DNA from 3 places in the Streptomyces sp. NPDC001493 genome. Region 2 is predicted to be linked to each of the others. Evidence: riboswitches for the same ligand, from Rfam matches in the RefSeq annotation. Region 2 holds a riboswitch; each other region holds the start of a gene.
The links. A riboswitch is a leader RNA that binds a small molecule or an ion and turns the genes downstream of it on or off. The one in region 2 is predicted to bind cobalamin.
Positions count from the first base shown of each region.

Region 1: linked by a shared signal. The riboswitch ahead of metE (5-methyltetrahydropteroyltriglutamate--homocysteine S-methyltransferase) and the one ahead of ACWCWD_RS32380 (ABC transporter substrate-binding protein) in region 2 are both predicted to bind cobalamin.
Region 3: linked by a shared signal. The riboswitch ahead of ACWCWD_RS02470 (CbtB domain-containing protein) and the one ahead of ACWCWD_RS32380 (ABC transporter substrate-binding protein) in region 2 are both predicted to bind cobalamin.

Region 1 is NZ_JBSFHV010000018.1:79,931-89,776, forward strand. It holds partial or broken gene ACWCWD_RS24575 (pentapeptide repeat-containing protein) at 828-1,628, opposite strand; gene hemC (hydroxymethylbilane synthase) at 2,259-3,191, opposite strand; gene ACWCWD_RS24585 (beta-glucosidase) at 3,864-6,473, shown strand; gene ACWCWD_RS24590 ((2Fe-2S)-binding protein) at 6,607-7,347, opposite strand; cobalamin riboswitch at 7,744-7,958, shown strand; gene metE (5-methyltetrahydropteroyltriglutamate--homocysteine S-methyltransferase) at 8,124-9,846, shown strand, end outside.
Region 2 is NZ_JBSFHV010000032.1:35,212-45,057, reverse strand. It holds gene ACWCWD_RS32385 (FecCD family ABC transporter permease) at 1-505, opposite strand, end outside; gene ACWCWD_RS32380 (ABC transporter substrate-binding protein) at 502-1,587, opposite strand; cobalamin riboswitch at 1,659-1,847, opposite strand; gene ACWCWD_RS32375 (beta-ketoacyl-[acyl-carrier-protein] synthase family protein) at 1,975-3,198, opposite strand; gene ACWCWD_RS32370 (acyl carrier protein) at 3,195-3,455, opposite strand; gene ACWCWD_RS32365 (acyl-CoA dehydrogenase family protein) at 3,749-5,671, opposite strand; gene ACWCWD_RS32360 (pyridoxamine 5'-phosphate oxidase family protein) at 6,044-6,541, shown strand; gene ACWCWD_RS32355 (beta-ketoacyl-[acyl-carrier-protein] synthase family protein) at 6,593-7,924, opposite strand; gene ACWCWD_RS32350 (beta-ketoacyl-ACP synthase 3) at 7,908-8,930, opposite strand; gene ACWCWD_RS32345 (type B 50S ribosomal protein L31) at 9,211-9,474, opposite strand; gene ACWCWD_RS32340 (DUF6584 family protein) at 9,772-9,846, opposite strand, start outside.
Region 3 is NZ_JBSFHV010000001.1:629,619-639,464, forward strand. It holds partial or broken gene ACWCWD_RS02430 (pirin family protein) at 1-594, opposite strand, end outside; gene ACWCWD_RS02435 (carboxymuconolactone decarboxylase family protein) at 670-1,158, shown strand; gene ACWCWD_RS02440 (undecaprenyl/decaprenyl-phosphate alpha-N-acetylglucosaminyl 1-phosphate transferase) at 1,458-2,669, shown strand; gene ACWCWD_RS02445 (sodium:solute symporter family protein) at 2,764-4,278, opposite strand; gene ACWCWD_RS02450 (glucarate dehydratase family protein) at 4,440-5,714, opposite strand; gene ACWCWD_RS02455 (5-dehydro-4-deoxyglucarate dehydratase) at 5,714-6,667, opposite strand; gene ACWCWD_RS02460 (hypothetical protein) at 7,188-7,574, shown strand; partial or broken gene ACWCWD_RS02465 (IS110 family transposase) at 7,597-7,749, opposite strand; adenosylcobalamin (AdoCbl) riboswitch at 8,187-8,333, shown strand; gene ACWCWD_RS02470 (CbtB domain-containing protein) at 8,337-8,552, shown strand; gene ACWCWD_RS02475 (CbtA family protein) at 8,575-9,348, shown strand; gene ACWCWD_RS02480 (tetratricopeptide repeat protein) at 9,503-9,846, opposite strand, start outside.

The DNA of each region.
Region 1 (9,846 bases), on a different contig from region 2:
TCGTGCGACCAGTCGGCGACGAGCACCTGCGGCATCAGTGGTGCGATGGGCGCCAGCCAGGGCTTCGGGCCGGTCGGCGGTCCGGCGTACGCATCGTGGAGCGAGGCGGTGATCGCATCCCTGGAGGACATCGCCGCCGATCTGGAGAGCGTCGGACTGGACGCGGCGGACCTCCGGTCGGTTGCCGCAGCGGCCACGCGTCGCCGTGCCGTGCTCGACGAGGTCACCGAACCTCACCTGTTGACCGGCGACTTGTGGACCGTCAACGCCCTGATGGATCCGGCGGCCTCCGAGCCCGTGATCAGCGGGGTACTCGACTTCGACCGCACGTGGGGCGGGGATCCCGCGGCGGACTGGACCATCCGCATGGCGACGGCCAAGAAGGACGAACGAACCGCGTTCCGGGATTCCTACGGTGCTCCGGAGAGCTCCCCGAACACGGCATGGCGGTCAAAGATCTACGAGGCTCGGCACCTGGGTGCGATCCGCCTCGAGCGTCACCGGCTGTCCAACGCGGAGGCGGTCCGCGAGAGTTACGGCACGATGGCCGAGGTACTGACCGGCCTGGCCCCGCGGGGGTGTCTCCCTGCCGGTGGCGCTGCAGGAGCAGTCCGCAGCGGCCCCGGCTCAGCCGCTCGGCCACCTTCTTCGGCCGCACCACCGAAATGTGCTGACTACTTGTCCCGGGAACCGCCTGAGCCCGGGCGCCTGCGGCCGGAGGCTCCGGGCTTCCGCGCCGAGGAGCCCTTGCGCGGACCGCCGGTGCGTGCAGCCCGGGGCGAGGCGTTCTGGCGGGCGGGCATGACCGAAGCGGTGACGCTCGCGTCCCAGTGCGACGGGCGTTCGAGGCCGGCCGGGAGGAGGGTGGCAGCGTCACCCTGCGCGGCGTTGACCTGCGTCTGGGTGAGGAAGAGGCAGTCGGTGAGGTCGGCGCCCACGAGGACCGTGTCCCGGAAGTCCGCGCCGATCACATCGGCGAGCCGCAGGTCCGCGCCCGTCATGTCGGCGGCGATGAGATACGCGCCGCGCAGATCGGCCCCGCGCAGATCGGCACCCCTGAGCCGGGCCCCGAACAGGTCCGCGCCCCGGCGATCCTTCTTCCTGCCCGGTATCTCGGCTCGCACCAGCTCGCTCGTTCGCAGCAGCAGTACGTTCGCCTCAGCCCGGTACGCCGCCACGTCCAGGCCGAGGAGGGTGTCCACGTCACTGAGGGTCAGACGCTCGATCTTCTCCAGCTCCGCCCGGACCTGGCGGTGGACCGGCCGGGCAGCCGGGCGGGCGAGCGCCTCGCAGAGGTACCGGAGCAGCTCGTGGAACTGCCGCATGACGGGGAGGGCGGCGAACATCTGCCGCGAACCGTCCGGGTCCTCCCGCCAGTTCTGCCCGGCGAAGGTGACCTGCGAGACCTTCTGTCCCGCGCCGAAGCAGTCGTACACCGTGCACCCCTGAAAACCCGCGGGCCGCAGCCTGTCGTGGACTCCGCAGCGGAAGTCCTGCTGGAGGTTGGGGCAAGGATCCCCGACCTCCTTGTCGATCGCGAAGTCAGTCGATCGGGAGAATGCCAGCGCGACACAGCACAGACCGAAGCAGTTCGCGCAGTCGGCCCGCAGGGCGGGGGTCTCGGACAAGGTGGGTAGCCTCCTATGCTGTCGGCCCCGGTACGGCTCCCGATCGGACGCGCGGCGGTGCGCAAGGGCCCCGCACCGGCAGGTCGAACCTACCGTCTGAAGTTTTGTCCCTGGAGCGGACCACTGATGATGGATCCCGAAGGTCCAGGGGGACCAGGGCTGTTGATCACGGCGTCGCGCCGGGGAACTCCGAGACCCCGACGGCCGAGCCCGGAGGACCAGTGCTACCGCGGCCCCACCATGGTCACCTCACGATTCCAGGACCGCGACGGGGCGAACCGGCGGCCAAGACGCGGGAGATGGCCGACGCCTTCTCCTCCCCGGAAGTGGTTCACCTCCGGTCGCGCGGCAAGCGCGCGTGTTTCCCCATGTGCTTCCCTTCCCGAACGGTTCACCTCCGCTCGCGCGGAGAGAGCCCTTCGAGCGAGCCGTTGCCACACCCTCCAACCTGCCTGCGCCGACGACCTGTCATCGCTTTCCATGCGGAACGAGCTCGGCCGGTCCGGACCCGTCCACGCGCCCGCCCCCTCTCGGCGTGTGCGCGCACTGCCGTCCGAGTGCGTACCGGGACGTACCGGGCGTACCGCCGAGCCAGGGGTCGTAGGACGACCGCGGAGAGACCCCGTGCGCTCAGAGCCGAACGGTCGCCTCCAGGATCGCGGCTGCTCCCTGGCTCAACAGGTCGGCGGCGACGCGGAGTCCCAGTTCCTCCGGTTCGCCCGCCGGGCCCGCACCGTCCGCGGTGATCTGCGTCGTCCCGTCCGTGGACGTGACGGCGGCCGACAGGTGGAGCAGTCCGTCCGCCGCGATCCTCCCCCACGCCCCCACCGGTACGGAGCAGCCGCCGTGCAACTCCGCCAGCAGGGCGCGCTCTGCTCGTACGCATGCGTCGACCTGGAGGTCACCGGTGGCCGCGAGGAGCCGGGCGGCCGGCGAGTCGGTGCGGACCTGGATTCCGAGTGCGCCCTGCCCGGGGGACGGAGGGAAGAGGACCGGGTCGAGGACCTCGTGGATCGCGGACGACAGCCCCAGCCGGTTCAGTCCGGCCGCGGCGAGTACCACCGCGTCCAGCGTCCCTTTGGTGGTCCTGGCGAGACGGCCGGGGACGTTCCCCCGGATCGGCACCACTCGCAGATCGGGCCGGAGGGCGAGGAGTTGAGCCACCCGCCGGGGCGCGCCCGTACCTACGGTCGCACCCTCGGGAAGTCCGGCGAGGGTCGCACCGCACAGGACGTCCCGTACGTCTTCACGCGGGCCGGGGGTGGTGAGGAGCGTCGTTCCCCCGGTGACGCCCGTGGGGAGGTCCTTGAGGGAGTGGACGATCACGTCGATCTGTCCGGTGACCAGCGCCGCTTCCTGGTTGGTGGAGAACGAGGAGCCGCCCGTGGTCCTGGCGACCTCGGCGAGTGTGGGTGTCACCCGGTCCTGATCGCCGCCTTCGAGGATGATCTCCCGTTTGAAGGAGACGTGGGGGAACTGCCGGGCCAGGGGCGCTAGCCATGCGCCGGCTTGCGTTCTCGCCAGCTTGCTCGCCCTGGAGCCGACCCGTACCACTTCGCCCATGCGGGTCAACTCCCTCAGGTTTCGCGACTGTTCGCCTGTCGGCCGGTTCGCTCGTCGCCCTGGTCGCCTTTTCGAGAACGAGCCTACTTGCCCCGGAACCATGCGTTTTCCGACAGCTTGTCACCGAAGAGGAGTTCTGTGACCGCCGCCTCGGACGCGTCCGCGAGGCCGCGGCCGCCTACCGGTCGGCGGAGGCTGCGGCACACCGCGGGAGCGCGGGTGGGACTCCGGGCGTCACCCGCACGGGCACCCGGAGTCCCGGCACCCGGCTCCCGGTACCCGGCTCCGCGCCTTCACCGAATGAACGGCCCAGCGGGCCTCCGCGCCACCATGGAATCCCACCTGCCGCGCGGGCATCGGGCCCCGACGGGGCAGTACACAGCCCGCTCACAGAAGAACCCGCAGACGCGATCCTTCAAGAAATAAACCCGATCGGCGCCCGAAAAGACCTGCGTACCGAAGTCTTGACGGCATATGCAACCCCGGCTGAGACTCACGCCGTACTCGCATCGAAGCGAAGAGCGACACCGGCACGTCAGGGCCGGTGTCGCGACCCCGCTGGGTGCGTCACGCCCAGAGCCGGGTTGCGGGACCCGGCTTTCCACGCCGCGTCCGCCGGGAGACCCGCACTCCCGAGGCGCGCGGCACACCCTCACCGGAAGGGCCACAGCCATGTCAGGCGACCCGCTCCTCACCGCGTCCGAGCCGCAGTCCACCACCGCCGAGCACACCCGCCGCGCCATCCTGCAGAGGCTGGGCGGTACCGCCGCCGCCTTCGCCTTCATCGCCGCCGCGGGCCCGCTCTCCTCCTCCCCCGCCGCAGCGGCATCGCCCACCACCGGCGCTTCCCGCACCCGCGACAGCCGCGTCGCGGCACTGCTGCGCAAGCTCACGCTGGACGAGAAGCTCTCCCTCGTCCACGGCGCGACGGACCCCCAGCGCCTCGGACAGGCCGGTTATCTGCCGGGCATCAGCCGCCTGGGCATCCCCGAGCTGCGACTCACCGACGGGCCCGCGGGGGTCAACGTGGCGCGGTCCGCGACCGGGCTGCCCCCGGTCTCCACGCTCGGGGCGACCTTCAACCGCGAACTCGCCCGGGAGTACGGCGCGGTGATGGGCCGTGAGGGGCGGGCGCTGGGCATGGACGTGCTGCTCGCCCCGCAGATCGAGCTGTCCCGCTCGCCGCTGTGGAGCCGCAACAAGGACCAGTCCGGCGAGGACCCGTACCTCAACGGCGTCATCGGCGCCGCACAGGTCCAGGGCATCCAGGCGCAGGGCATGTTCGCCCAGGCGAAGCACTTCCTCGCCAACAACCAGTCCGTCGGGCAGAACACCTCGGACTTCGTCATCGACGAACGCACCCTGCACGAGATCTACCTGCCCGCCTGGGAGGCCGTGATCCAGGCCGGTGTCGCCTCGGTGATGGCCGCGTACAACCACATCAACGGCGAGTGGAACGGTTCCAGCGCCGCCACCCTCACCGACATCCTCCGCGGCGAGCTGGGCTTCGAGGGCTTCGTCACCTCCGACTGGGGCGCCACCCACAGCACGTCGATCGCGGCCGGCCTCGACATGCAGATGCCCAACGGCAGTTACTTCGGCGACCCGCTCAAGGCGGCCGTGCTGAACGGCAGCATCCCCGAGTCCGCGGTCGACACGGCGGTCGGCAGGCTGCTCGGCCGCTACGACGCCTTCGGGCTGCTGGACGGCAGCCGCAAGAAGGCGCCGAAGGCCGTCGACGTGGCGGAGGGTGCCCGCGTCGCCCGTGAGGTCGCCACCCAGGGCGCCGTCCTGCTCACCAACAACGGCGGGCTCCCGCTGAGCGGGGCCGCGCTGGCGGACCTGGCGCTCATCGGACCGACCGCCGGGCAGGTCGCCGTCACCGTCGCGGGCGAGCGCGCCTACGGCTTCGAGGACCGGATGGTCGGCCCCCTGGACGCCCTGCGCCGTACCGCCCGCAACGCCCGGATCGGGTACGAGGTCGGTCTGGACCTCACCGGCAGGGCCGTCCCCGCCTCGGCGTTCCCCTCCGGCCTGACCCGTACGGACGCCTCCGGCGCCACCTCCACCGACCACACCGTCGACTTCACCGGCGCACACGCCTTCGACGCGGGTACCACCGCCACCTGGACCGGCACCCTGGTGCCCCCGTCCACCGGCGAGTACGCCCTCAAGATCCAGGGCTGGGGCGCCTCCCTGTCGCTCTCGCTCGACGGCACCCAGATCGCCACCGCCGCCTCGGTCCGCGACGCGTTCACCCGCAAGTGGTCCAGCATCGTGCCCACCACCGACGGCCTGGACAACGGCCAGACCACCGGCGTCCTCACCGGCGGCCGCTCCTACCAGGTGAAGATCACCGCGACGGCGTGGGCCGAGACTGTCGCCGACCGGGGTCCGGTGCAGGTCCGCTTCGCCTGGGTCACCCCCGAGCAGGCCGCCGCCGACGTCAAGGCGGCCGTCGCCCTCGCCCGCCGGGTTCACACCCCCGTCGTCTTCGCCTTCAACGGAACGGGAGGAACCGTCGGTTCCACGGCCGAGACCGGATCGCTCGCTCTCCCCTCCCACCAGGACGACCTGATCACGGCCGTGGCGAACGCCAACCCCCGCACCGTCGTCGTCCTCACCGTGGGCGGCCCCGTGGAACTGCCCTGGCGCAAGAAGGTCGCCGCGATCCTGCACGCCGGATACACCGGCCAGGAAGGCGGCTGGGCCGTCGCCGACCTGCTCCTCGGCCGGGCCAACCCCAGCGGACGCGTCATCGTCACCTACCCGGACAAACTGACCGACCACCCTGTCCACGACCCCGCCCACCCGGAGCGCTACCAGGGTGTCGATAACGTTGTCAGGTACAGCGAGGGCGTCTTCACCGGCTACCGGGGCTTCGACAAGGCCGGCGTCACCCCGCTCATGCCCTTCGGCCACGGCCTGTCCTACACCCGCTTCGGGTACAGCCACCTCTCCGTGGAATCCACCCGGGACGGCGGCCTGAGCGTCTCCTTCACCCTCACCAACAAGGGCCGGACCAGGGGGGCCGAGGTTCCTCAGCTCTACCTGGGCTCGCCCCAGGGCGCACCCGTCGAACTCCCCGTACGCGCTCTGGCCGCCTTCGACCGGATCGACCTCGCGCCCGGCGCCTCCCGGCGTATCACCCTCAAGGCGACCGCGCGGCAGCTCTCGTACTGGGACACCGCCCGCTCCCACTGGGTCCGCACCACCGGCCGCAGGAACATCTACGTCGGTGCGTCGTCCCGCGACATCCGGCTGACCGGCACCGGCCGGTAGGCAGCCCGACGGAGCCCGTCCCCTGCCTCATGGCCGCACGGGGACGGGCTCCGTCCTGCGCCCCGCACGGGCTCCGTCCCGCGCCCCGCACCACGCGGTTCGGCCTGCGGCCGGGAAGCAGCCGGGGTCGGCGTCAGCGGGCCAGCGCGCAGTCCCCGCACAGGGGGCCCCTGCGGTCGGGGGCGGCGCGGTAGATGAGGCAGCAGCTACGGCGCCTGAAGGCTCCGCCGTCGGCCGTGGTCGCGGTGGAGCGCAGCGGAGGGCGTGCGAGGAGGAGCGAGGTCAGGGTGCGGGTGCGGGCGGCGAGTTCCGGGCGGGAGGCCGCGATCATGGTCGCCGCCCCGTTGAGGGCCGAGGCGGTGTTCCCCCACAGGATGTGCCGGGATACGGAGAACTCCCCCACCATGTCGGCGAGTTCGCGCAGCGGGCCGTCCAGCAGGCGGGTGCTGAGTTCGTCGGCGAGGTGCTCCGGGGATCCCGCCGGGCCGTCGGCGACGGCGCTGTCGGGCAGCGAGAGGGGGATCGGTCCGCCGATCACGGGCTGCCATCGCAGCTCGGTGAGGCCGGGGGCGAGGACTCTGTCGTGCAGCACCGCGGCGGCCAGGGCCGGGGAGATCAGCCGGGCGGCCAGCCCCAGATGCGCGACGGAGGCCGCGACGCGCTGTTCCACCGAGCCGGGTGGCCGGCCGCCCGCCGCGGCCAGCCGGTCTCCGACCGCGGCGACTCGTGCTTCGACCAGCGGGCGGGACATCGGCTGCCAGGGGCCGTCGGGTTCGGTACCGAGCGGATGGATCCGGAGCGCGAAGAACGGGCCCAGGACGGTGACCGACTCGCTCAGGGCCGTCGCCGTGGCCGTATCCGTCGTATCCGTCATGCGGATACCGGCCCGGTGGCGGAACGGCGGACCGGTGCGGCGACCGGGGTGTCCCGTGGGGAATTCCGTCGGAACGCGGGCGGCATGCTCACGGTTGGCTCTCTCTTCGGGATGGCGCGTCCCTCGCGAATGCGGGCGGGATGAGGGCTCGGGTGTCCGACTCGCCATCTGCCGGTGGCGAGCTCACGGTGGCGCGATCGTGCTGGAATTCCACCGGCTTCCTCGTGCCATCACTCCGCGGAAAACATATGAGCGGTCCGTCCACCCGGTCAACCGCACCATTCCGGCCCCTCGCACGGCCAGGGGCCCCGCCTCACGTTCCGGACCGCCTCACGTTCCGGACCGCCTCACGTTCCGGAATGTGAACGGAGGTGCGCCGCGTCGACTTCCACCCTCTACCCTGGCGATGCAGCTGGTTCGCCCTGTCCGCCAGGCAGGCGCGTCGTAAGAGGGAACCCGGTGGGAATCCGGGACTGCCCCGCAGCGGTGAGTGGGAACGACCGCCGTCATACGCACTGGGTCCGGTGGGACCTGGGAAGCGACGGCCAGTAGGAGTCTGCACAGCAGACGCGCCCGCGAGTCCGAAGACCTGCCCGTTGCCCGCACACGACCATTTGTGTGCGGATATCCCGGTGACCTCGTGGGCGGGTCGGCGTACACATCGGATGGACCGTCACGCCCGTGCGGCGTACCGGGATCCGTCCGGTTCCGTCATTCCTTCGCGTCCGCGTCCCGTTCCCGGGGTGTTCAGGAGTCATCTCGCGAAGGAGATTTCCGTGACAACGAAGTCCGCAGCCGCGGCAGCACGATCCACCGTGTACGGCTACCCCCGCCAGGGCCCGCACCGGGAACTGAAGAAGGCCGTCGAGGGCTACTGGAAGGGCCGGATCACCGCCCACGAGCTCCGGGAGACCGCGGCCGGGCTGCGCCGGTCCAACTGGCAGCAGCTGGCATCCGCCGGTATCCAGGAGGTGCCCACCGGGGACTTCTCGTACTACGACCACGTCCTGGACACCAGCGTCATGGTCGGCGCCGTCCCGCGGCGTCACCGCGCGGCCGTGGCCGCCGACGCGCTCGACGGGTACTTCGCCATGGCGCGGGGCACCCAGGACGTCGCGCCGCTGGAGATGACCAAGTGGTTCGACACCAACTACCACTACCTCGTCCCCGAACTCGGGCCCGACACCGTGTTCACCGCCGACTCCGGCAAGCAGGTCTCCGAGCTGGCGGAAGCCCTCGCCCTCGGGCACACCGCCCGGCCGGTGCTCGTCGGCCCGGTGACGTACCTGCTGCTGGCCAAGCCGGCCCCCGGCGCACCCGCGGACTTCGAACCGCTCACCCTGCTGGACCGGCTGCTTCCGGTGTACGCGGAGGTGCTCGCCGATCTGCGGGCCGCCGGTGCCAGGTGGGTCCAGCTGGACGAGCCCGCCCTCGTCCAGGACCGCACCCCGGCCGAACTGGACGCCGTGGCCCGCGCATACGGTGAGCTGGGCGGTCTCGCCGACCGGCCCGAGCTGCTCGTGGCGTCCTACTTCGACCGGCTCGGGGAGGCTCTTCCCGTCCTGGCGAGGGCCCCGATCGAGGGGCTGGCACTCGACTTCACGGGCGTGGCCGCCGCCAATCTCGACGGACTCGCCGCCATCGGCGGGCTGCCGGGCAAACGGCTGGTCGCGGGGGTCGTCGACGGCCGCAACGTCTGGATCAACGACTACGAGAAGTCGCTCTCCGTCCTCGCCACTCTGCTCGGTCTCGCGGACCGGGTCGACGTCGCCGCGTCCTGCTCCCTGCTCCACGTCCCGATCGACACGGCACCCGAACGGGACATCGACCCTCAGATCCTGCGCTGGCTGGCCTTCGCCCGGCAGAAGACCGCCGAGGTCGTCACCCTCGCCAAGGGCCTGGTTCGGGGCACCGCGTCGATCGCCGGAGAGATCGCCGCCAACCGTGCCGACCTCGCCTCCCGCTCCGCCTCCCCGGTCACCCGCGACCCCGCCGTACGCGCCAGGACCACGGCCGTCACCGCCGCCGACGGCCGGCGCTCCCAGCCGTACGCCGAACGCGCCGCCGCCCAACGCGCGCACCTCAAGCTGCCGTTGCTGCCGACGACGACCATCGGCTCGTTCCCGCAGACCGACGAGGTACGGACGGCACGCGCGGACCTGCGGGCCGGCCGCGTCGACACGGCCGGTTACGAGGAACGGATCCGGGCCGAGATCGGCGCGGTCGTCTCCTTCCAGGAGAAAGCCGGGCTCGACGTGCTGGTGCACGGCGAACCCGAACGCAACGACATGGTGCAGTACTTCGCCGAGCAGCTCACCGGCTACCTCGCGACCCGGCACGGCTGGGTCCAGTCCTACGGCACCCGCTGCGTCCGGCCGCCGGTTCTGGCGGGCGACGTCTCCCGGCCCGGTCCGATGACCGTGCGCTGGACCTCGTACGCGCAGTCGCTCACCGCCCGTCCGGTGAAGGGCATGCTGACCGGGCCGGTGACGATGCTGG
Region 2 (9,846 bases):
CTCCGACGAAGGCGCCCGCCGAGAGGGAGACCGCTCCCCCGCCGACGCCCAGCACCACGACCACGACCGCGCCGGTGGACGCCCCCGAGGAGACGCCGAGGACGAAGGGGTCGGCGAGCGGGTTGCGGAGCAGCGACTGCATGACGGTCCCGCACACCGCGAGCCCGGCGCCGCAGACGGCCGCGAGCAGGGTGCGCGGCATCCTGAGGTCCCAGACGATGCCGTCCCGGATCGGGCTCAGCTCCGTTTCGCCGAGGCCCAGGTGGGCGGCGACCACCGACCACACGTCGGCGACGGAGATCCGGGCCGGGCCGATGGTGACGGCCACCGCGACGGAGGCCAGGAGCAGTACGGTTCCGCCGCCCCACAGGAGCGGTTCGGGCACGGCCCGCAGGCCGGTGCGCCGCCCGTACGGTACGGACCGGGCGCCGGCGTCGGCCGGCACCGGGCGGGTGCCGGCCGGCACGGCGGCAGGGGCGCCCGCCGGGTCGCCGTCGGCCGTCATCCGGCGAGGCCGAACTCGCGCAGCCCCGCCGCGACGCGCTCGATGCCCTCCACCGTGCGGATGGTGGGGTTCATGGCCTGGCCGCTGAGCAGGACGTACCGCTTGTTCCGTACGGCGTCCATGTTCTTGGTGACCGGGTTGGACTCCAGGAACTCGATCTTCTTCTCGGCGCTCTCGGCCGTCTGCGACTTGCGGGTGAGGTCGCCGATGACGAGGACGTCCGGATCGCGGTCGGCGATGGTCTCCCAGTTGATCTGGGGCCATTCCTCGTGGGTGTCGTCGAAGACGTTCTTCGCGCCGAGTTCGGTGGTGATGATGCCGGGCGCCCCGCAGCAGCCCGCCAGGTACGGGGCCTCGGAGTTGGCGAACCAGTACATCAGGGTGGTGCCGGAGGCGTCGATGCCGTCGGTCGCCTTCGCCACGCGGGCCCGCAGGTCCTGGATGAGCTTCTCGCCCCGTTCCGGTACGCCGAACACCCGGGCCAGGTCGCGTATCTCGCCGTAGACGCTGTCCAGGGTGAGGGCGGTGGAGCGGGCGCCGTCGCCGTCGCCGCTGTTGTCCTTGCCGGTGCAGTCGGAGGGCGAGACGTAGGTGGGGACGCCCAGGTCCTCGAACTGTTCGCGGGGGGCGACCCCGCCCTTGCCGAGGGTGGACTCGAACGAGGCGCTGACGAAGTCGGGTTCCCGCTCCAGCACCTTCTCCGAGGAGGGGGCGTTGTCGGAGAGCCTCGGGACCTTCGCGTTGGCCTTCTCCAGGCCCTTCATCACGGGGTCGGTCCAGGTGGCGGTGGCCGCGAGCCGGTCGGCGAGGCCGAGGGAGAGCAGGATCTCCGTCGATCCCTGGTTGAGGGAGACCGCGTGGTGCGGGGCGGAGGTGACGGTGACGGTGCGTCCGCAGTTGTGGAGCGTCACCGGGTATCCGTCGACGGCCGCACCGGCGGCGGCCGGTGCGTCGTCTCCGGTGCCGCCGCAGGCGGTCGTCAGCAGGAGCCCCGCCGTCAGCAGGGCGGCGCGGCGGGCGGATCGGGCCACGCGCGCGTGCCAGGCGTCGCCCGACGGGCGGGGCTTTCGAAACACGGCCATGGGGGGCACGGGGTACCTCGGCGTCTCTGGGCCCATGCGCGGGGCCCGTTGTACGGAATGCTGCGGCCCGTACGGGTCGCAGGGCGCCAGCAGGTCTTCGGACTCGGGTTCGTGCGGACGGGGCGCCTTCCCGGGAAACCCGTGGGTCTCCCAGTGGCCGTGGCCCCGCCCGTCCCCCTCACCGCTGCGCGTCAGTTCCGGACTCTCACCGGATTCCCTGACCCCATGTGTGGAGTGCGACTGGCACTGGGAAGCTATCACGCCCCGCCGCGCCGGCCGGATGCCTGTTCGGTGCCGTACGACCACCGCCACGGCCCCGGACCGGGTACGCCGACGGGGCGCCGCCGGAGGTCGTCCGGCGGCGCCCCGCTGTTCACGGCTCCCGGGTCAGGGCAGCCGCAGTGCGATCACGGCGTTGTGGCCGCCGAACCCGAAGGAGTGGCTGACGGCCCGGCGGACGGCGACGGGCCGGGGCGCCTTGGTGACGCAGTCGATGTCGAACCCGGGTGCCGGGGCGTCCAGGTTGGCGATCGGCGGGACGAGCTGGTGCTGGAGGGTCAGCACGGTGAGCGCGGCCTCGATGGCGCCCGCCGCTCCCATGCAGTGGCCGAGCACGCCCTTGGGCGCGGTGACCGGCGGCCGGTGCGGGTAGGCCCGGGCGATGAGGGCGGCCTCGGTGGCGTCGTTGAGCGGGGTCGCGGTGCCGTGTGCGTTGACGTGGCCGACGTCCTCGGCGCGCCAGTCGGCGTCCCGCAGGGCGGCGTCGACAGCCGCCCTGGCCACCTTGCCGGAGGGGTGCGGGCTGGTGGGGTGGTGGGCGTCGGTGGTGGCTCCCGTGCCCGCGATCAACGCTCTGGGGACCGCCCCCCTGGCCACGGCGTCCTCAGCCCGTTCCAGCACCATGATGGCGGCGCCCTCGCCCATGACGAGGCCCGCGCGGTCCTCGGCGAACGGGCGGCAGAGCAGCGACGGGTCGCCGTCCGGCAGGGCCGCCGCACCGGACCGGGCCAGGCCCGTCATCGCCACCGGGAAGACGATCGACTCGGTCGCCCCGGCGACGGCGATGTCGCACTGACCGCTCATCAGCATGTCCCGCGCCACCGACAGGGCGGTGACCCCGGACGAACAGGCCGTGCACGGAGCCAGGCTGGGGCCGGTGGCCCCGAGCTGGATCGCGATCTCCGCGGCGGGCATGTTGGGGATGGTGAGCAGGATGCCCGCGGGCGAGGACGCCTCGGCCCCCAGCCGGTCCAGCACCACGGCCTGCTCGGAGAGGGCCGCCGACCCGCCGCTGCTGGTACCCACCACGACCGAGACCCGGGCGCCGTCCCAGCCGCCCGGGTCGAGACCGGCGTCGGCCACCGCCTCCCGGGCGGCGAGCACCGCGAACTTGACGTACTTGCCCATCCGGTAGGCGGTCCGGCCGCCGACGGCGTCGTCCAGGTCGATGCCGGTGACCGTGCAGGCGAAGTCGACCGCGCACCCCTCCAGTTCGGGAACCGTACGGGCCGAGGACACCCCGGCGAGCACGCCCTCCCAGGTGGAGGCCGTGTCGTTGCCCGCCGGGGTGATCATGCCCAGTCCGGTGACGGCGATCTCGGGCCTCTTCATCGGGTGTTGCTCACCGGCTCCCCGCGGCGGGAGGCGGTACGGATGAACTCCGAGATGTCCGCGAGGGTGGCGTCCCGGTGGAGGGTGTCGACGGGGGTGTGGATGCCGAGGGTTTCCTTGATGATGACCGCGAACTCCGCCACCGCCAGCGAGTCCATCTCCAGGCTGTCCATCGTGGACTCCGGGTGAATCTCGGCCGGGGGCACCTTGAACGTATCGGTCAGCACGCCGACGATCTTCGGATGAATGGCCTTCATGATCTTCCTCTTGTATTCGGCACATACCTGGGGGGTGGCGGGCGCGTTCATCGGGCCCATCTCGGTAACTGGCTGAGCCCCATCTGGTTACGCCTTCCGGCGAACCGATTCCTCTACGCCCACCTGCGGCTTCTTCTGCCCCATCGAGACAACGAAGGCCGTTCCCCAGTACGCCAGAAGGGTGGCCCTCACCCCCAGTGAGCCCATGGCCTCACGTACCCGTCGGACGCGTCCCCGAGAAGCGGTCGCCGCGCTCCCTCCCTCGCCGGTCACCGGGCGGCCCGCTCCACCGGTCACCGCGCGCCCTCCCGGGCCGGGCGGGCGGAATCCCGGTGCCAGGGGCCTTCGGGATCGTCGTAGGCGTCGGCGTAGGCGGACCCCGCGATCGGCCGGTCGGCGAAGAGCTCGTCCGGCAGCGCGAACGACTCCACCAGCGCGGGGACGTGTCCGGCGACGGTGGCCAGGGCCTCCTCGTACAGGCCGGGCAGGGCGCGTACCTGCTCGGCCGTCACCCCCCCGTCGGCCAGCAGCTCCCCGCTGCCCTGCCCGACCTGTCGCAGCAGGAACAACCGCTCGACCTCGGCGAGCCGTTCGCGCGCGGGCCCCTCGGGCAGGGCTGCGAGGGACTCCGCGAACGCCCCGGCCGCCTGCCCCACCGCGTGCGCCTCCACACCGCGCAGGGCGTCCCCCGAGGCCGCGTTCCAGCGGCCGAGCGGGTCCCCGGGCGGGGCGGCGCCCATCCGCGACCGGGCCCGCGCGAAACGGAGGGCCTCCAGCGCGGCGAGCAGCCCGCGCAGGAACGCCGGGTCCCGGAGGTCTCCCGGCGCCTCCTCCACCTTCCCCGCGCTCTCCGTGTTCCCTGCTTCCCCTGCGTTCCCCGCCTTCCCCGCCTTCCCGTCGGCGGCGTGCTCCGGGGCCGAGAGCAGCATCTCGGCCGCCGCCTTGGCGTGCACGGCGAGGTTGTCCCCCTCGGCGGTGATGGTGCCCTCGATGCCGGTGACCAGCGCGGCGAGCCCGTTGTGCTCCAGCAGCCCCTGGGCGCCGCAGCGTTCGCGGCATTCCACGATCACGTCCCTGGCCCGCCAGGTGATCCACCCCTTGGCGACGGCCACCAGCCGCTCCGCCGCCCCCCGGTCCGTCTCGCCCGCGCCCGCCTCCCACCGGTCGAGCGCCCGGCGGTGCAGCAGACTCATCGCGAACACCGTGGCCAACGCCTCGGCCAGCGGCCCGTGATGGGTGCGGTGGGCGTAGACGGGGACCACACCGGTGCCGCGCGGCCCGGCGACCGTACGGTGCCCGGCGTAGCGCACGGCGACGGCGAGCGCGACTCGCGCCGAGCCGACCGCGCAGGCGCTCATGGCCAGCTTGCCCGGGGTGACCCTGGCGATGGAGACGAGCAGGCGCCGCCGCCGGCTCGGGAGCGCGCTGCCGAACTCACCGCCGTCCCCGACGTACCCCTGCACCCCGGTGAGCAGCGCCGACCGGGGCACGAAGCAGCCGTCGAACGAGGTGAGGCAGTGATCCACCGGCGACCCCATCCGGGCCGGCAGCCTGCGCACCCGTACGCCCGGGAGGGCCGCGACGGCGTCGGTGAGCGGGACCAGCAGGAGGAAGACGCCGTGGTCGGTCCCGTCGACGACGAGCCGGGCGGCGACCAGCCCGCTCTTGGGACCGCCCGCCGGGCTGGTGTTGGGCATGAACTTCTGCGCGCCCGCGTGCGGGGTGCGCAGGACGAAGCCGTCGCGCGCGGGGTCGTAGGTGGCGGTCGTCTCCACCTCCGTCGCGTCGTTGCCGTGCGCGACCTCCGTACAGAGGAAGGTGCCGACCTCGTCCATGTGCAGGGGTCCGGAGAGGTCGCGGTGGCCCTCGGGGTCGTGGTCGAGCAGGCTGCCGAGGAAGAGGTTGTAGTGAATCCCCGCCACCGTGGCGAGGGTGGGGTCGACCGGCCCGAGCCACTCGTGCATCGCGGTGAGGGCACGTACGTCGGAGGCGAGCCGGGCCGCACTGTCGAGGGAGCGGTTGATCAGCCGCAACCGGTCGTAGGCGCGGGTCAGTTGGCCCTCCGGGTCGGTGGTGTCCGGCCGGCCACGGAAGGGCTCGGTGGTGGTCAGCCGACGCCAGAAGGCGTGCTCCCGGCGGAAGTCGGGGCCGAAGAGGACAGCGGTCAGGGCGTCCGTGACGGCAGGCGGCAGCGCCGCGGTCGGTCGAGGGGTCATGTTCGTTGAACGATCGCGGGACGGCGAGGACACCCGCCGCCGTACCGGCACCCGGTGCGTGTGCCCGGCCGGTGCACCACCGGGCACGCGCCGCGCACGCGGATCGGCGACCCGCGCCTAGGCCGTTGCACGTCCGGGAAAAGCGGATGGCGGCGTTCGGCCTGCCGAGAGCCCGTCCGCACGGGAGCGGCGCGAACGCGTGGGATGGGACCGACGACGGTCGGCTTACGTGACTACGCGTCAGGCATCGTGTCGCGCCGGCGTCTTGGCGAAGCCGGCCTTCCGGAAGTACGACTGAGGTCCCATCGGCCGCTGGAAGTAGGTCCCGCGCCCCAGGCGCGCTCCGTCCACGCCTGGCTAGGGTCGGCCCTCATGAAGACCACGGAGACCGCCGAGACCACCGACCCCACCGACCCCACCGGAAGCGTCCGTCGCGGGACGGCGGAGCGGGTGCGCGTCACCCTGGAGCGGCTCACCATCGAGCGGGACATATGGGTGTCGACGGCTCATCCCGCTCACGGGCCGCACCAGGTGCCGCTGTGGTTCCTGTGGGACGGGCGAGCGGTGTGGATGTGCACCGGCGCCGGGTCCGCGACCGCGCGGAACGTCCGCGCGGAACCGCGCGTGCGCCTGTCGTTGCCGGACACCTCCGACGTGGTGCTCCTCCAGGGTGAGGCGGAGTACTTCCCCGACACCGAGGTGCCCGAAGGCGCGGCGGAGGCGTTCGCCGGCAAGTTCGGCTGGGATCCGCGCGGGGAGGAGGGCTCCTTCCTGTACGTACGCGTGGTCCCGAAGACCGTGCGCGCCTGGCGCGGCGAACCGGAACTGCCCGGGCGGGTCGTCATGCGCGACGGAGCCTGGCTGGAGTGAAAGCCGGTCCCTCACCGGCGCGCCTTTCCGGGTGCGCGCCCCCGCCGCCCGTCAGGCGCGCCGGAAGGCCAGCGCCACGTTGTGCCCGCCGAAGCCGAAGGAGTGGCTCACGGCGGTCTCGACGAGCTGGCCGCGCGGCTCCTTCACCACGCAGTCGAGCTCGAACGCGTCGGTCACCGAGTCGAGGTTGGCGATCGGCGGTACGAGCCCGTGCTCCAGGGTCAGGACGGTGGCCACGGCCTCGATGGCTCCGGCCGCCGCCAGGGTGTGCCCGACGACGCCCTTGGGGGCGGTGACCGTGGGCGCGTGCGGGAAGAGGCGCCCGATGAGCGCGGTCTCCATCGCGTCATTGAGCACGGTGGACGTGCCGTGGGCGTTGACGTGGTCGACCTCGCCGCGCGACCAGCCGGCCTGCCGCAGGGCCTCCTCCACCGCGCGTTGCGCACCCCGGCCGTCCGGTTCGGGTGCGGTGGGGTGGTAGGCGTCCGTACTGGAACCGGCCCCGACGAGCAGCGCGCGGGTGCGCCCGCCCCGGGCGGTCGCGTCCTCCTCGCGTTCCAGTACGAGCATGGCGGCGCCCTCGCCCATGACGAAGCCGTCCCGGTCGGCGGCGAAGGGGCGGGAGGCGCTCGCCGGGTCGCCGGACCGGGTGGAGAGGGCGCCCATCCGGGCGAAGGCGGTGACGACGAGGGGGGTGAGAACGGATTCGGCGCCGCCCGCCACCACGAGGTCGCACTGGCCGCTGTCCAGCAGATCGCGGGCGATGCTGATGGCCGTCGCGCCGGAGGCGCAGGCGGTGACGGGGGCGAGACTCGGGCCGCGGGCGCCGAGCGCGATGGCCACCTCCCCGGCGGCGGCGTTCGGGATCATCATGGGAACCAGCAGCGGGGACACGGCGTCCGGCCCCTCGTCGGCCAGTCTGCGGGCGTTGTCGACGAGGACCGAGACACCGCCCACCCCCACTCCGAGGACCACGCCGACCCGGCCGCCGTCCCAGCGCGCGGGGTCGTGCCCGGCGTCGGCCACCGCCTGTCGGGCGGCGACGAGGGCCAGTTTCACGAAGCGTGCCATCCGCCAGACGGAGCGTCCGCCGATCGCGGCGTCGAGGTCGATACTGTCCACCGGGCAGGCGAAGTCGACGGGCAGTCCGGCGAGTTCGTCGCAGTGACGGGCCGTGGACCGGCCGGAGCAGAGCCCTGCCCAGAAGGAGTGCTCGTCCGCTCCGGCCGGGGTGACCACTCCGAGACCGGTGACGGCGACGACGGCACCGGCCCGGCTCCCGTGGCGCGCGCCGCGTGGCGCGGTGCGGCAGGCAGCTCTCGCCGACTCGGCGGCCCGGTCCCGAGAAGTGGCCCTGGTGCTTTCGTCAGCCAACTGCGACATGCTCTGTTCCTTCCGTCGTGGTCGTCGGCAGGGCCCCCGGCCAGCGAAGTGCCGCCGAACCCCAGGTGAGTCCGCCTCCGAACGCGGTGATCAGCACGTGGTCCCCCGCGCGCAGGCGCCCCCGCCCCTCGGCGTCCGCCAGCGCCAGCGGGATGGAGGCGGCGCCGGTGTTGCCCACCCGGTCCAGATGGGTGACGCAGCGGTCCGGCCCGATGCCGACACGCTCGGCCACGGCGCTCATGATGCGGCCGTTGGCCTGGTGGGGCACGAAGTGGTCGACGTCGGCGGGGTCCCAGCCCACCGACGTCAGCAGCGCCCGGCAGGACGCGGTCATCCGCAGCACGGCGTGCTCGTAGACCGTGCGGCCCCGCATCCGGAAGAAGGAGTCCTTCTCGGCGGGCGGTCCGCCGGTGGCGCGGGCCCGCGCGCCGCCGCCGGGCACGGTGATCAGGTCGTGGCCCGTACCGTCGCTGCCCAGGTCGAAGGCGAGGAGTTCACCGGGGTCGCCGCTGTGTCCGGCGGCGACCAGCGCGGCCCCTGCCCCGTCGCCGAAGACCACTCCGGCCGAACGGTCCCCGGGATCCAGCCAGGTGGAGTAGACGTCGGCGCCCACCAGGAGGATCCGGCGGTAGAGGCCGGAGGCGACCAGCCCGTGACAGACGGCGAGTCCGTAGACGAAGCCGCTGCAGACGGCCGCGATGTCGAAGGCGGGAACCGTCCCCAGGCCGAGCCGGGCCGCGAGGGCGGGCGCCGTACCCGGGCAGAGGTGGTCCGGGGTGGCCGTGGCGAGCACCAGCGCGTCCACCCGGCCGGGCGCGGCACCGTCGACGAGGCGGCGGGCCGCCTCGTGGGCGAGGTCCCCGGTGGAGAGCCCGGGACCCGCCCGGTGGCGGCTCACGATGCCCGTACGACGGCGCACCCACGCGTCGTCCACGCCCCAGGCCTCGGGCAGTGCGTCGTTGCCCACCGGCTTTCCCGGCACCCATCCCGCGACGCCTTCAAGCACCGCCGTACGTACGCCGCCGCCACCGGCGCCCGTTGCCGCCCGTCCGCTCGTCACCCGTCGCCCCGCTCCCCTGATCGGCCCGTACCCTGTCATGCGAGCGGCACAACACACAGCGCGGATGCGTTCGACACCGCCGAACGGGTGACTGACGTTCACCTGTACGAGTGGAGATCGGCCCAACCGGTGGCGGCTTGCGGCCCGGTCACCATTCCCTCTGCCGGCCCGCCCCGGTCGCACCCGCGGAGTTCCCGAGCCGCCCGGCAGCGCGCGGGACGGAGCTTCAGGAACCGTCCTCATCTCCCGATTCTCCGTACCGCCGTTCGAACTTGGCGACCTGTCCCTCCGCGTCGACGACACGGGCATGGCCGGTGTGGAAGGGATGGCTCTCGGCGGAGATCTCGACGTCGACGACGGGGTAGCTCCGGCCGTCGTCCCAGTCGATGGTCTGCTGGCTGGACGCGGTGGACCGCGTGAGGAAGGCGTATCCGGCCGACCGGTCGCGGAACACGACGGGCCGGTAGTCGGGGTGCTTGTCCTGCTGCATGACTGGCTCCCGGGGGACGGTGGGACGGATGGGCCGGCCCCGCCCCTCCTCTTCCGGTGGAGCGGGCGGGACGGATGCCGGTTCCGACCACTTTCTCCAGCCCGGCCCCTGGACGCGATCCCTGGCCGCCCGTACGGGGCGCGGGCCGAGCCGTCCGGGGAACGGTGTACGGGCGAAGTGGTACACCCGCAATCAGGCCCCGGGCGATCCCGACGGGCCGTGGACCGCGACCGGCTGACGTCCCGTCGCACCACCGGGGGAGTCCGGCCCGCCAGGGGACCTGGGGACCGGACTCCCTCAGCCGAAGAGGGCGACGAGTCCGTTCACCCAGATCGCGAGGGCCGCCAGGACCACCACCAGACAGCCGGTGCC
Region 3 (9,846 bases), on a different contig from region 2:
GTCCCCGGCGAGCGAGCCGAGGAACACCCTGATGACGGCGCCGGGCACGTGCACCGCACCGGGGGCGTGGTGGCGGAAGTCACGGCCGGTGAGCCGGTGCTCCTCCGGGAGCGCCACCCACAGCTGGACGCCGTGCAGGACCGTGGTGGCGGGAGTCGAGACCTCGGTGTGGCTGATCCCCAGGCCGCCGGTCATGAGGTTGAGCTCACCCGGGCGCACGTAGGCGTGGCTGCCCAGGCTGTCCCGGTGCTCGATCTCCCCGCTGAACAGCCAGCTGACCGTCTGCAGTCCGGTGTGCGGATGGGGTGCCACGTCCATCCCGCCCGTCTCGGCGACGTCGTCGGGGCCGTAGTGGTCGATGAAGCACCAGGCGCCGATGAGTGTGCGGGCCCGCTGCGGCAGGGTGCGCCGTACCGTCATCGCCCGGGGGCCGCCGAGGGGCACGTCCCGGGCGGTGAGCACCTCCACCCGCTCCGCATCCGCCGGACCTTCGTGCGCTCCGGTCTCCTCGGACCGCGCGCTCCGGCCCGGACCGGTGCCTCCGGTCCCCGGCGCCCCGCTCCCGTGAAAGGTGCTTTCATGTTCAACGATCATGCTCGATGGTAAGCCGCCGCCCGTCCGGGCGTGCGGGGTGGTGGAGGGGCGAGGCGCCCCGGTGAGGAGACACGGGTGAACGGCACCGAGGCGGCACGCGGCGAGCGGCGGATCTACATCGACAAGCAGAGCCCGAAGCCCTACCACGCGCTGGTGGCGACCTCCGACGCGGTGCGTGCCGCCGCGGAGGAGGCGGGACTGAGCCGCACCTTGGTGGAGCTGGTCAACCTGCGGGTCTCCCAGATCAACGGATGCGCCTTCTGCCTGGACGTGCACACTCGCGCGGCGCTCCGCGCGGGCGATACGGGCCGACGGCTGGGGGTGCTGGCGGCCTGGCGCGACACCGAGGTGTTCACCGCGCAGGAACGAGCCGCCCTCGCCCTGGCGGAGGCGACGACGCACCCCGCCGACGCCGCGCTCCAGGAGGCCTCCTACGCGCTCGCGCGGGAAACCCTCTCCGACGACGAGATCGCGGCCGTGATCTGGGTGGCCGTCACCATCAACGCCTTCAACAGGGTCTCCATCATGAGCAAGCACCCGGTGCGCGCCCTTCCGGGGCAGTGAGGCGTACGCGGGACCGTCTCCCGGGTCGGTGAGGCCGCCGCGGGTCCGCCTCCCGGGCGGTCCGGCGCAGTCATCTTGTCAGGTGACCACCTGTTCGTTTTCTCCTCGAACTCCAATCAAAGTGCCCTCTCTGCGTGTTATTTGGGGCATATCCCGACATGTACACCTTAGGTTGTGGAACGACTCCACTCGGGTGGCGCGGTGCGCCGCCCCGGTTTACGCGTTCCGAGGGCGCCGTGCGGGGCCGTCCCGTCCGGCGCAGGACGCCACGGGGCCAGGAACGAGGAAAGGCAGAGCAGGTGAACGTGGTCGGCGTCATCATCTCCGGAGCTGTCGCGCTGGCGATCACCGTGGCACTCACCGCGGTCGTCCGCGGACTTGCCCCGGTCATCGCGGCCAAGGGCGGACGCCGGGGACCTCGGCGAACCGTCGGGACGGGCGTCGCGGTGGTCCTGGCGACCACCGGCGTCATGCTCGCCGCGCCCCGACTGGGCCTCCCGGAACCGGGATTCGGGGTGCGCCTCCTCCTCACCGCGTCCTCGGCCGCCGCGGTGCTGGGACTGGTGAAGGAGTTGCGCCCGGTCGGTGCCCGGACGGAACTCGTCCTCCATACCGCCCTGGCGGCACTCGTCGCGGCGTTCTCCGGACTCTCCCCGGTGGCAGCGGTGTTCGGGGCCCTCCTCGTGGTGATCCTCACCCACGCGCTCCAACTGCTGGACGGATCCGACGGCACGGCGGCCGGAGTGACCGTCGTCCTCGCCGCCGGACTGCTCACCTGCGCGGCGGTCGACCATCACCCCGGGACGGTGCTGCTGCTCGCCGTGGTGGCGGCCTCCGTCTCCGGCGTACTGCCCTACAACTGGCCACCCGCACGTGTCTTCTACGGCTCCTGCGGATCGCGCTACACGGGCTTCCTGCTGGCGGGCTCCATCCTGCTGCTGCTCGCCGGAGCGCCGTCCGGGAGCGCCGCCTGGGTCTCCGTACCCTCACTGCTGGCGGTGGCCCTCGCCGACCTGGCCCTCGTCCTGCTGTCCCGGCGGAAGGCCGGCCGGTCCCTCCTGGCCCCGGGACAGGACCACGCCGTGCACCGGCTGCGCCGACTCCGTCTGACGCCCCGGGGAGCCGCCGTCACGCTCATCCTGGCGACGGCGGCCTGCACCGCCACCGGCACGCTGATCCACACCGGCGTGTTCCACCCGGCGGTCGGCCTGGCGCTGCCCGCGGCCGTCGCCGTCGCGGTGGTGGCCCTGCTGCGCGTACCGGTGTACACCCCGCCCGCGCCACGTACGGGCGTCCGCCGCAAGCCCACCGGTGCCGGCCTCTCCCAGGAGGCCCCGGTGGCCCCGGCGCCCACCTCGACGCGTCACAGGGCCACCGTGCCCGGCCCCACGCAGCAGGGCGCCCCCGAGCCGAAGCCGGGGACGCCCGCCCGTACCACCGCACCGCACATCGCCGCCACCAGGAAGCCGGCCGAAGGACGCCCGGCGGACCTGGCCGGCGACCGGCGCTGACGTACCTGCGTTGATGTATCAGCGCTGACGCATCCGCGTCGACGAACCTGCACCGCCCCGCCGGCACCGGCGTGACCGGCGCTCGCGGGCCAGGTCAGACCTGTTCCGCCACCGGCTGCGGGGCGGTCTCTCCGGCGCCGGCCTCCGGACCGGAGAGGGCCGCCACCACCGCGTCGGCCTCCGCGTTCGGCTCCGGCAGCAGGAGGCCGAGCGCGGCGTAGACGACGAGCGAGGTGACCAGCGGGGTGACGATCACCGTCGTCTGGGACGCCCCGTCCAGGCCGTACTTGACGAAGAAGTACCCGGCGAGACCGAGCGCCCAGGAGGCCAGGGCCGCCCGCGAGCCGCAGCGGCGGAACGCCGGCAGCAGCCCCAGCAGCATCGGGATGGAGATCGGCCCCATCACGGCCGCGACCATGCCGACGACGATCCCGAGGACTCCGCCGAAGTGGTCGGCTTCGATGGCCACGATCATGGAGACCCCGATGAAGACGACCGTGACCACCCGTGCCGTCAGCAGTTTCCGCTCGTCCGCCGAGTTCCGGAACCCGGGCACGAGGGCGGGCAGGATGTCGCGGGTGACCACGGACGAGATGGCGTTGGCGTCGGAGGACGCCATGGCCATCGTGTGGGAGAACATCCCGGCGAGGGTCAGACCGACCAGCCCCATCGGCAGATAGGTCTGCGCCATCAGCGCGTACGTCTGCTGGGGATCGCTGATGTGGGGCATGAGCACCGGCGCGGCGACGGCGGGCAGCAGCAGCACCGCGGGCCAGACGAGGTACAGGACGGCCGAGAGACCGGCCGAACGCCGGGCCGACTTGGGGGAGTCGGTGGCCATGTACCGCTGCGCCAGGTTCCACATGCCGCCGTTGTACTCGAACAGCTTCACCACGACGTACGCGGTGAGGAAGCCGGCGGTGTACGGACCGACCAGCGGGTCGGTGTGGCCCTCCGGGAGCCGGTGCCACAGGGTGCCCAGACCCGAGATGCCGCCCAGGTGGTCGAGCACCACCCACATCATCGACAGCGCGGCCACCCCCTGGATGACGAACTGTCCGAACTCCGTCAGGGCGTCCGCCCACAGACCGCCGACCGTGCAGTACAGAAGGGTGACGACCCCGGTCAGCAGAATGCCCTGGGTCATCGACATCCCGGTGAAGACCTCCAGGAGGATCGCCACCGACGCCCACTTGGCGGCCACGTCGAAGACCTTCAGCAGCGTGCCGCTCCAGGCCAGCGCCTGCTGGGTGGGGACGTTGTAGCGGCGCGCGAGGTACTCCAGCGGGGAGGCCACCTTGTAGCGCCGCCGCAGCCGGTTCCACCGGGGGGCGAAGAGCCAGGCGCCCACGCCGGTGCCCACGGCCAGCGGCAGGAACGCCCAGACGTACACGGTGATGCCGTAGTCGTAGGCGACCGCCGCGTAGGCGACGAACACGGCCGCGCTGTAGCCGGACATGTGGTGCGAGATACCGGTCAGCCACCAGGGCATCTTGCCGCCGCCGGTGAAGTAGTCGGAGACGTCGCTGACGCGCCGGTGCGACCACACGCCGATGAGCAGCATCACCAGGAAGTAGCCGCCGACGGCGACCCAGTCGAGCCAATGCATGGGCATACCTTCTTGTTGCTGGGACGGGCCCGTCACGGACGGCCCCGTCACCAGGACGGGCTCGTCACGGGGACGGGCTCGTCACGGGGGAGGGTGGGGGAGTCGGAGGCTGTCGCCCCCGGGCGTGCGGGCACCGCGCGGGCGCCCGCACGCGCCCTGGGTCACCAGCGCGGCGACTTGCTCTCGTACGACGGGTCCAGCCGGCGCATGTAGCCGGTGTCGTCCCGGTTGCGCAGACCGCAGCGCAGGTACTGCTCGTGCAGCCTGGCCAGGGCGTCCCGGTCCAGCTCCACCCCCAGGCCCGGGGTACGGGGCACGGCGACGGAACCGGCACGGAAGCCGAGGGCTCCGGGGACGATCACGTCCTCCGCCGGGTCCTTCCACGGCCAGTGGGTGTCGCAGGCGTAGGAGAGGTTCTCCGTGGCGGAGGCCAGGTGGGTCATCGCGGCCAGGCTGATGCCCAGATGGGAGTTGGAGTGCATGGACAGTCCCATGCCGAAGGTGTCGCAGATCCCGGCCAGCAGCTTCGAGCGTTCCAGGCCGCCCCAGTAGTGGTGGTCGGAGAGGACCACCTGCACCGCGTCCTGACGCACCGAGGAGTGCAGTTCGTCGAAGGCGACCACGCACATGTTGGTGGCCAGCGGCATCGAGGCCTCGCGGGCGACCCTGGCCATGCCCTCCTGTCCCGGAGTGGGGTCTTCCAGGTACTCCAGCACCCCTTCCAGGTCGCGCGCCACCTTCAGCGAAGTCTCCACGGTCCAGGCCGCGTTGGGGTCCAGCCGCAGCGGGGTGGTGGGGAACGCCTCGCGCAGCGCCAGGACTGCCTCGACCTCCTGCTCCGGCGGCATGACCCCGCCCTTGAGCTTGATGGCGGTGAACCCGTACTCGTCCACCATGCGCCGGGCCTGAGCCACGATCCCCTCGGGGTCCAGGGCAGCGCCCCAGCCGTCGGGCTCGTGACCCGGGTGCGCGTCCCACTTGTAGAACAGGTAGGCGCTGAAGGGAACTTGCTCGCGTACCGCACCGCCGAGCAGATCGCTCACCGGGCGGCCGACGGCCCGGCCCCGGATGTCCAGGCAGGCCACCTCGAAGGGGGAGAAGACCCGGTCCACCGTGCTGCTGGTGGTGATCATGCCCGTCAGGCCGTGGCCGTCGCTGCCGGAGTCGCTGCCGATCACCTCGGCGATCCTCCGGCGCATCGGACCGGTGGCGTGGACGTCCATGCCGGTGATCGCGTCGGCCGCCGTACGCAGCCGGCGCAGATGCCCCTCGTCGGCGTAGGTCTCGCCGAGCCCGGACACGCCCTGGTCGGTGTGGACCTCGACGACGGCGCGGAGCGCGTACGGCTCGTGGACGCCGACCGCGTTGAGGAGGGCCGGGTCCTTGAACGCCACGGGGGTGATCTCGATGCGGGTGATCCGCAGGCTGTCGCTCATCACAGCACCTCCCCGGCAACGTCACCGGCGCCGCTGACTGCCCCGGCCGTCACCAGGGCGCGGCCCCGCGCGACGATCCGTTCCAGCTCCGCGAGGTGCTCGGGCGTGGGATCGGTCAGCGGCGGGCGTACGCCGCCGGCGTCGAGGCCCCCTTGCCGGACCGCGGCCTTGACCAGGGCGACCGAGTAACCGGGAACCTTCTCGCGCAGTTCGATCAGAGGATGGAAGAAGCCGCCCAGGAGCTGCTGGACGGTGGTGTCGTCCCCGGAGGTGACGGCCCGGTGGAAGGCGAGGGCGATCTCCGGGGCGAAGCAGAACACCGCGGACGAGTACAGCTCGACCCCGATGCCGCGATAGGCGAGCACGGTGCCCTCCGCGGTGGGCATCCCGTTGAAGAACTGGAATTCCGCGCCACCGCACTCGGCGTCCGCGCGGACGGCGGTCACGATCCGGGACAGCAGGGAGAGATCACCCGTGCCGTCCTTGAGGCCCACGACCTGGGGCATCCGGGCCACTTCGAGAGCCGAGGGAACGTCGAAGCGCGCGGTGCCCCGCTGGTAGACGATCACCGGCAGCGAGCCGGCCGCGACCACCTGGCGCACGTAGGCGACCAGCCCGGCCGGCTCTCCCGCCACCAGGTACGGAGGCATCAGCAGCAGCCCGTCGGCACCGGCCTCCTCCGCGGCCCGCGCGTACTGCCGGGCCAGCGGCAGCGAACCGCCCGCACCGGCGAAGACCGGCACCTGACCGCCCGTCGCCTCCACCGCCGTCCGCACCGCCGAGGCGAACTCCTCCACACCGAGCGCGTGGAACTCCCCGGTGCCGCAGGCGACGAACACCCCACCCGCCCCGGCGCGGACTCCGCTCCGTACGTGTTCCGCCAGCTTCGCGGTATCCACCGAATCGTCCGGAGCGAACGGAGTCACGGGAAAGAACAGAACGCCCTCTAGCATGGAGCACCTTTCCGAGTTCATGTATATGAACGTTGGTCAATATGGCGAATCGCTGCACGGAAAGTAGGCGCCGCCGCGCGCCGAGGTCAAGGGTCGTGCGTAGGTCGGTTTCAGACAGGCAGGTGCGAAGCGATCTGCGCGTGACGGCTGCGGGTACGACTTCCGGCCAAGCTTTCGAGAGTGTCGAGATGTTGACCGTGAGCGGGGGGAGTGCAGATGTGCATGCAGCTTGAGCTGGTGTGATGCCGCAGGTTGCCCGTGGTGGGCCGCCGGGGAGGGGTGGGATGAGGGCGCGGGGGATCGTCGTGCCGGCCGCCGTGCGGGCGCAAATCCTCTGGGCGATTTTCAGCCATGACGGGGGCGAGGGTGAGGGACGCCCGGCCTCGGGTGAGCGTGCGGAATTGCTGCGATCGTTCCGCCGGGTGCACAACTGTGCGTGACCATGCACGATTGGGCGCGGCGGGGAGCGTGGCAGGGGGCCCTATGTGGTTCGTCAAGGTGGCGGGTTAGCTTGCCGGTGGTGTCGGCTGGAGAGGGGGATGCGGTGGGAGTGTCAGGCGGAGAGTCGAAGGCGCGCGCTGTTGAAGAGTGGCGGGACGTCTATGACCTGCTGGATGCCGTTCGGCAGCGGCCGAACGCATGGGTGCGTAACGGCTCGTTGCGGGAACTGGCGGTGATGATGTTCGGCTACCACCTCGCTCTTCAGGTCCACGATGCCGATGAGGAGTTCCCGTTTCATCGCGGAAGCGGAGGATTTGCCGCTTGGCTCAGCAGGACCCGTGGATGGTCGATGGCGACTGGATGGGACGCCGCGATCGTGGAGAACCTTCCTTGTGAATCTCCGCTCGACGCCTTCTTCCGGCTCGTGGACGAGTACCGAGACGTCGCAGATCGGCCCGTCTCCTGAGCGCTCGCAGCGTGGTGTTCGGTCAAACAGACCGGGCGGGTTGGGGTTCGTGGAAGGTGCCGTCGCAGAGCATCGCGAAGAGGACGTCGGCTCGTCGTCCCGCGAGGCAGAGGAGGGCTTGGGCGTGGTGCTTGCCCTGGGCGATGTTCTTGTCGAAGTTGGCCCGGGAGGGCGGGCCGCGACCCGGGTGGCCTCACCGGTCAGGTCGTCCTCGCCTCGCCCACGGCACCGATCGCCACATCCACATCGCGAAGAGCCTCCCGACCTGCGGCCGGTCGAGCGGGTGCGGCCGCGGACGGTGGAGCCCGGGTGCTCGGGCCGGCCGTGACCGGGCTGTCCACCCTTCCGCCCGGGCCGGACGGGTGGCGGGGCCGGAACCGCGGCGCGCGACTGGAGATGCCGGCGGCGGGGGAGCCGAGCGGGCCGACGGCGTCGCCGGTGAACCGGCCTCACGCGGTGCGTGGTTCGGTGCGTGGTTCGGTGCCGGTGAGGCGAATGTCACCCGCAAGGTCGTCGCGGAAGGATCTTTTTTCTCAACAGCCGCTCTGAGCAATGGTGTTGAGGAGAGGATGGCGCGACGCCCCATGGCGGCGCCCGAACGCAGGCGCTATGGTCTGACCAGCATGACGACGGCGTAACGGAAGTCCGGTGAGAATCCGGCACGGTCGCGCCACTGTGAACCCGTACCTGCGGGAAGTCAGACCCAACACCGTCGTCTCAGGCACCACGATCGGGACGCGTGTTCCCTCAGGAGGTTCTGCCATGGCACACATTGCCGCACCCTCGACCGGCGTACCCGCCGTCACCCCCATATCGCTGAAGGCGATCGCCCCGTGGGCGGTCTTCTTCGGCATCCTCATGCTCGTCCTGCTGTACTTCGTCGGCGCGGAGCAGGGCGCCACCTCGGTCTTCTCCGGCGAGGCCGTTCACGAGTGGGTCCACGACGGCCGTCACCTTCTCGGCTTCCCCTGCCACTAGACCTCAGGGGAACCGAACTCTCATGAACTCCATATCCGTTCGAGCACTCCTGGTCCGCGGCATGCTCGCGGGCCTGCTCGCGGGCGTCGCGGCACTCCTCGTCGCCTACTTCCTCGGTGAGTCCCGGGTGGACGCGTCCATCGCCCTGGAAGAGGCCCACAACCACGACCACCACGGCGGCGAGGAACTGGTCAGCCGGACGATGCAGGCCACCGGCGGTCTCGCCACCGGCGTCCTCGTCTTCGGCGTCGCCGTCGGCGGCATCGCGGCACTCGTCTTCTGCTACACCCTCGGCCGCATCGGGAACTTCGGCCCCCGGGCCACCGCGGCCCTGGTCGCGGGGGCGGCGCTGCTGACCGTCTACCTCGTACCGTTCCTGAAGTACCCCGCCAACCCGCCGGCCGTCGGCAACCCGGACACCATCGGCCAACGTACGGGGCTGTTCTTCCTCATGGTGGCGCTCAGCGTCCTGCTCGCCGTCGCCGCCGTCATCGCCGGAAGGCGGCTCGCGCCGCGCCTCGGCAACTGGAACGCGACCGTCGCCGCGTCCGCCGGATACGTCCTGCTGATCGGACTCGCGTACGTGTTCCTGCCGTCGTTCGACGAGGTGGGCGCGGACTTCCCGGCGACCCTGCTCTGGGAATTCCGGCTCTCCACCCTCGCGGTCCAGGCCACCCTCTGGGTGAGCTTCGGGCTGATCTTCGGTGCCCTCACCGAGCGCCTGCTGCTTCCCTCGCGGGGGCGGGGCGAGACCTTCCGGGACAGCGCGCACCGGACAGCCGGGGCGGTGGGCTGACCACCCCGCGGCTGTCCCGTACCACGCGTGGGCGTCCCACGCGTGTGCGGCCGGAGAGACTCTCCGGCCGCACACGCCGGCGTCGTACCACCGGGGGTGCCCCGGTCCTCGGCGAGGACCGGGGCGCCGCGACGGCCGCCGCCACCGGGGAAGGTCAGTCGGTGCTGAAGTCGCCGTTCAGGGCGGCGGCCACCCGCAGGTGCGGCGCGGCCTCCTCGTGCCGGCCCTGGCGCTCCAGCGTGCGTCCCAGCAGCAGGCGCGCGTAGTCCTCGACCGGGTCACGCTCCAGGACGATCCGCAGCTCCGCCTCGGCCTTCCCGAGCCGCGCCGAGTGGTAGTAGGCACGGGCGAGCAACAGGCGCGGGGCCACCTGCTCCGGGACCTCGTCGACGAGCCCGCCCAGAATGCGCGCCGCGGTGAGGTACTCCTTCGCGTCGAAGAACAACTGCGCGCGGTTCCAGCGGTCGGCGGCCGTGCCGAACTCGTAGTAGTTCTCGT